Neorhizobium galegae bv. orientalis str. HAMBI 540: one gene and its partner. The protein of the gene in region 1 interacts with the protein of each later gene in a pairwise test. Links are inferred from orthologs where the notes say so. Each region holds a gene or a part of one and is shown on either strand. Other genes may lie near its edges.

The links. Proteins that work in one complex are often made in the same cells at the same time.
Region 2: the proteins of RG540_RS17890 (region 1) and grxD interact in binary tests that used the Escherichia coli proteins (3 or more experiments, as listed by UniProt). The link is inferred for Neorhizobium galegae bv. orientalis str. HAMBI 540 from one-to-one orthologs.

The regions. Positions count from the first base shown.
Region 1 is NZ_HG938353.1:3,672,010-3,675,270, reverse strand. What follows is about bases 292-3,017. They hold RG540_RS17890 (BolA family protein), read right to left. Parts: upstream 1,933-3,017; coding sequence 1,651-1,932; downstream 292-1,650. Other genes in these bases: cobS (cobaltochelatase subunit CobS), read left to right, coding at 2,732-3,017; RG540_RS17885 (J domain-containing protein), read left to right, coding at 2,035-2,670; RG540_RS17895 (inner membrane-spanning protein YciB), read right to left, coding at 781-1,410. Also shown: more of cobS, read left to right, coding at 3,018-3,261. UniProt on the Escherichia coli protein: Transcriptional regulator that plays an important role in general stress response. Has many effects on cell morphology, cell growth and cell division. Acts by regulating the transcription of many genes, including dacA (PBP-5), dacC (PBP-6), ampC and mreB.
Region 2 is NZ_HG938353.1:1,675,636-1,678,602, forward strand. It holds grxD (Grx4 family monothiol glutaredoxin), read right to left. Parts: upstream 1,669-2,967; coding sequence 1,333-1,668; downstream 1-1,332. Other genes in the region: RG540_RS08535 (multidrug effflux MFS transporter), read right to left, coding at 1-1,243; RG540_RS08545 (BolA family protein), read right to left, coding at 1,825-2,061; RG540_RS08550 (hypothetical protein), read right to left, coding at 2,169-2,720. UniProt on the Escherichia coli protein: Monothiol glutaredoxin involved in the biogenesis of iron-sulfur clusters.

The DNA of each region.
Region 1 (3,261 bases):
GAAAAGCAGGACCGTGACCGGCTGAATGGCCTCTTCGAGCTCGAGGAGCTCGAAGTCTCCGACGTGATGCGGCACCGCACCGTCATGCGGGCGGTCAACGCCGACGATCCGCCGGAAGTGGCGGTACGCACCGTCCTCGAAAGCCCCTATACGCGCATGCCGCTCTGGCGCAATTCGACCGAGAACATCATCGGCGTCGTCCACGCCAAGGACCTGCTGCGGGCACTCGCCGAGCCGAATGTCGAGCCGGAAAATCTCGACATCGTCAAGATCGCCCAAAAACCCTGGTTCGTGCCGGACAGCACCAGCCTCAAGGACCAGCTCAGCGCCTTCCTGCGGCGCAAGGGGCATTTCGCGGTCGTCGTCGACGAATATGGCGAGGTGCAGGGCATCGTCACGCTCGAAGACATTCTTGAGGAGATCGTCGGCGATATCGCCGACGAGCACGATATCGAGATCCAGGGCGTTCGCCAGGAAGCCGACGGTTCGATCGTCGTCGATGGTTCAGTGCCGATCCGCGATCTGAACCGCGCGCTGGACTGGAGCCTGCCGGATGAGGAGGCGACGACGATCGCGGGCCTCGTTATCCACGAATCGAAGCTGATCCCGGAGGAGCGGCAGGCGTTTACGTTCTATGGCAAGCGCTTCACGGTGATGAAGCGCGAGAAGAACCGCATCACGCGGCTGCGCATCCGCCCGGTGGGAGATGCGGCGCTGCCGGCGGAATAGTCTTTCGTTTTGCGAAAGGCTTTCAAGCGCTGAAATTGCCGGCTTTCCGCCCTAGGCAGACTTCGGCAACGTTGATGATTTGGCTTGCCAACCTGTCGAAATCAGCAGGTCTTCGCGCTCAACGACCGGCATGGCGCGAATCCGCCGCCGCGCCGTGAGGCGTATTGCAGCAAATCCGGCTATGGATAGAACCGCTTTGCTGGCAATTCCGAAGATCGTCATGGTCAGCGCCCAGGTTGCCACGTCCTTGCTCATTGCTAGATAGGCATTCAACATGGCGGAGATAAACATGAGACCTGCCCACGCAAAACCAACATAAGTCGCGATGTCGGACGCGACAGCCCTTGCAATCGGAGGCAAGTAGCGGTTCATCCAGCCGGGCCTCAGCATCACAATGCCAATGATCGCGTAAATCGCGCTTGGCTTGAACAGGACAAAGCGCGGGTCGTCCGTCAACACCGTTGCGGTGCCCGACGCGATCACGAGGAAAAGACTGACCCATTCCATGACGTCGATCGGCTTTCGCCGGGCAAACTGCACCGCGATCTGAATAAGTCCAAGCAACATTCCGAGGCAAGCCGAAAGAACGGCATTATGGGTCAGGGAGAACAGGACGAGAAAGAGCAGGCTTGAGGCCAAATCGCTGAGCAATAATCTGGCCGTTTGCAGGAAGGCTTTCATTGGAAGCTAGCCCTTGTTGCGACTGTTGCAGAAAATGTCGCCTGTTAGCGCAGTGCCGCATTCCCTAATGCTGATGTCAAATATCCTTTTGTTTCAGAAGGAGCAATGTCAGCTTCCGGGCGTCAAGCGACCGCTGCTCCGTCAACTACCGGGAAGCAGTGCGGGTCGGCCAAAGCGATACCCCACAAGGAGTGAGCCCGTACCTTGGCCTCTCGCTAGGTCATCCCTATCTAAGTCCTGCTACCAGCGGGTCGGTTCCCCGGGTGCCGAGGCTTCCACCGCGAGCGCGTGGAGCCCGGCGTCGAGTTCCGGCTTCAGTAGGGCATTCACCGTCCGATGTCGGTCGAGCCGGCTCATTCCGGAAAATTTTTTCGAAACGATGCGAACCCGCATATGGGTTTCGCCGGTTCCGGTGATGTCGGGCTGATGGCCGGCGTGCTGATGGCTTTCATCGATGACGATCAGCCGTTCCGGCTCAAGATTGTCGGTAAGCGTGATTTCGATTCGGGATTTGACGGACATCGCGGTCTCCGTTGCGACGCAAAAGGGCATCTCACAAACCAGTAAGAAAGGACTTTGTCAATTCTTGCCGCGCCCTCTTCGTCGCCCCATAATGAGGGCCTTATGAAACTAGATTCCAAATATTTCGACCGCATCCGGACGCGCAAGAACAGGCAGCAGGAAGCTGTGCCTGAAGCGCCCACTTGCCAATGGGACGGGTGCGACAAGCCCGGCGTCCATCGCGCACCCGTTGGCCGCAACGCGGAAGGCCAGTTCTTTCTGTTCTGTTTCGAACACGTCAGGGAATACAACAAGGGCTATAACTATTTCTCCGGCCTCTCGGACAGCGAGATCGCCCGTTACCAGAAAGAGGCGATCACCGGCCATCGTCCGACCTGGACCGTCGGCGTCAACAAGGCCGCCAAGGATGCCCCGCTTCACTCGACGGCGCGTTCAGGGGCTGCCGGCGCTACCGGCGCCCAGCAGCGCTTCAGGGATCCGTTCGGCTTCGTGTCCAGTGCGCGGGCGGCCGGCCCCCGTTTCCAGACGCAGGGGCGCAAGCTGAAGACATTGGAAGCCAAAGCCTTCGATACGATGGAGTTGGCGGCCAATGCGTCCGCGGCGGAGATCAAGACCCGCTACAAGGAACTGGTCAAGAAACATCATCCGGATGCGAATGGCGGCGACCGCGGTTCGGAAGAACGTTTTCGTGCCGTCATTCAAGCATATCAGTTGTTGAAGCAGGCGGGTTTCTGCTAAGCCGTAAAAATTATGGCAGTAAGGATGACGGCCGGGCGGCGGCTCGCGCCTTGGAGAGACGATGAGTAAGATTGATCTAGATATTTCCAACCTTCCCGATACCACCGTTTCGGTCAGGGAAGTCTTCGGCATCGACAGCGATATCAGGGTTCCGGCATATAGCAGCGGCGACCCCTACGTACCGGATCTCGACCCGGACTACTTGTTCGACCGCGATACGACGCTCGCTATTCTCGCCGGCTTTGCACATAACCGACGCGTCATGGTGTCCGGCTTCCACGGCACCGGCAAGTCCACCCATATCGAGCAGGTCGCAGCTCGCCTCAACTGGCCGTGCGTGCGTATCAACCTCGACAGCCATGTCAGCCGTATCGATCTCGTCGGCAAGGACGCGATCGTGCTGAAGGATGGCAAGCAGGTCACCGAATTCAAGGACGGCATCCTGCCCTGGGCCTACCAGCACAATGTCGCGCTCGTCTTCGACGAATACGATGCCGGCCGCCCGGACGTCATGTTCGTCATCCAGCGCGTTCTGGAATCCTCCGGTCGCCTGACCCTGCTCGACCAGAGCCGTGTCATCCGTCCTCACCC
Region 2 (2,967 bases), 2.0 Mb from region 1 along the record:
TCTTCGGATTTTGCGGCTGGAAGAGTTTTCCCTTCTCGCCGATCAGCACGAAGATCAACCCGATGATTGAGACGGTGAAGAAGCCTGCGACCAGCGGCAGTGCCGTACCGTTGAAGGACTGGCCGATCGCGACGCCGATCAGTGCCCCGCCGACCGTGCTCATGAAGCCGAGCACGGCGGACGCCGTTCCGGCGACATGGCCGAGTGGCTCCATGGCGAGCGAATTGAAGTTCGAGCCGATCCAGCCGAACTGGAACATCGAGAGCCCGAAAAACGCGATGAAGATCACGAGCGGCATGGGTTGAGGCCCGAAAATCTGCACGAGCATCCAGACGAATGTAATGCCGATGAAGCCAAGCAGCGAGCCGTGCGAAAGGCGCCGCATGCCGAAACGCCCGACAAATCGGGCGTTCAGAAAGGATGCGGCAGACATGAACACCGCCACGCAGGCGAAGACCAGCGGAAACCAGACGCCGACGTCGTAGATACCGACATAAATCTGTTGGGCCGAGTTGATGAAGCCGAACATGGCGCCGAAAATGAATGTGCTGGCAATCGTGTAGCAGAGGGCAAGGCGATTGGTCAGAACGATCTGGAAGGCGTGCAGGATCGACGAAATGGTGAAGGGACGCACATCGGCCGGATCGAGCGTTTCCGGCAGGCGCGAATACATCCAGAAGCCGATGCAAAGCGAGGCGACTGCCATGAACACGAAAATCAGGTGCCAGTTGCCGAACAGCATGATCACCTGGCCCGTGGCCGGCGCGATGACCGGCACGACCATGAAGACCATCATGATCAGCGACATGACTTCCGCCATGGCGCGACCACCGTATACGTCACGCACGATCGAAATGGAAATCACTCGTGTTGCGGCCGCTCCGGCACCCTGGATGAAGCGAAGGGCCAGCAGCGCCCCGAATGATGGCGCGATGACGGCGCCGACAGCGCAGACGAAATAGAGGCCGAGGCCGAAGAGCATCGGATTTCTGCGACCGAAACGGTCGGAGATCGATCCATAGATGATCTGTGCGGCGCCGAGGCCGAAGAGATAGGCCGAAACGACATACTGGCGGTGGTTTTCGTTGACGACGCCAAGCGATGCGCCGATCTCCTGCAATCCGGGAAGCATGATGTCGATGGCAAGCGAATTAATGGCCATCAGCATCGCCATCATCGCGATGAATTCGACCCGACCCATGCCGCGCAGGCGGGCCGGGGCAGTTTGTGAAGGATTTGTCACAGCAGTTTCCTAAACAACGTGAAAGGCGCCGTTGGGAGCGGCGCCTTGAAAATGTCTTTTAAATATCCCGGACAGCAGCCCGGAAAATCTCAGGCGGCGCCGCGGACTCCGATGCCCTGTTCCTGCAGATGAGTCTGCAATTCGCCGGATTGGAACATCTCGCGGACGATATCGCAACCGCCGACGAACTCGCCCTTGACGTAAAGTTGCGGAATGGTCGGCCAGTTGGAATAGTCCTTGATGCCCTGGCGGATCTCCGCATCGGCGAGCACGTTGACGCCCTTATAATCCAGGCCGAGATAGTCGAGGATCTGCACGACCTGGCCGGAGAAACCACATTGCGGGAACTGCGGGGTGCCCTTCATGAAGAGAACGACGTCGTTGGTCTTCACTTCGTTGGCGATAAAATCGGTAATTCCGCTCATGTCCTATCCTTTCACATGCGGTTTCAAGGGCCGCTGCGCTGCGTGATCTGCCTTAAATAGCAATCCAGCATCGGGAATTCCAGCGGAATAGTCCGGCGGAATGCGCTTATTGTTTCGCGTAGCCCCGGTTTTGAACCTCGGCCCGGCTAACGTCCCTCACTCCGCCGGAGCGGAGGTCTGCAACGCCAGCGCATGCAGCACGCCGCCCATATTGCCCTTTAGAGCCTCGTAGACCATCTGGTGCTGCTGCACCCGGCTCTTTCCCCGGAAGGCTTCCGCCACCACTTCCGCGGCATAGTGGTCGCCGTCGCCGGCAAGATCCCGGATGGTGACCTTGGCACCGGGAATGCCGGCCTTGATCAGGTCTTCGATTTCACCGGGTCTCATAGCCATGATGTCATCCCTTTTCTCTCCGCGGGACTCAAAACCGCAGAACCTTTTGTCAGGATACACTGCCTCAAAGCTGCTCTGCGGTCAAAGCTGGATCGAAGGGCTCCGCCTCAATGGTGCAGGAATACGTGTTTCACCTTGTAGAGGCTGGCTTTGGCTCGGGCTCTAAGCGGCGGAAGATGCTGGGTCCGGGAGAAGCGAAAAAGCCAGATGGAACTCAGGGTCAGGATCATGAAGCCGTAGGACTCGAAGCTTTCCTCCATCACGACGATATCGAAATGTTCGGCCAGCTGGCTGATGCCGAGAACGGCGGCAATCAGGGCCAGCGGCCAGGAAAGGCGTGGATGAATGGCCCGGAGAATGCCTCCTCTATGGCGATATTCGAACACGATCGTCGCAATCAGCAGGATGAGAGCGGCCGCGCCGATAATAATCGGCAGCCAGGTCTTCGACACACAATAAATTGTCATACTTCCACGACATATTGGCATCTCGCGCATGAAGAACACGATGGAAATGCAGGCCGTCGTGATTGCGACGAAGCGGGCCAATATCCGCGTCCCCAAGGCCGCCATGACGGCAAAAAGGGCGGTGATGGCAAGCGAAGCGGACTGAATGTCTTCGATGGGGCCGTCTTCATCGAAGATGTCGTGGGTGGTCATTCCCATCTTCGAGAAAATCATCCAGGCCAGAACGTTCAGGCAAAGGGTGATGATCAGTGCATCGAGCCAGATGCGCTTGTAGTGCCAGGTCGGGCCCGATGACCTCAACCAGGTCAAAATCGGCATAAGCATTTGCTGCGCTTACTTTCCTAATTCAGAAAGCCGCAACGCTTACCGGGACAGCCCGAGTCCATCAATCCCCCGCGCTTCAAATTTGTTCACCTGTGCAAACAAACCGCGATCGAGA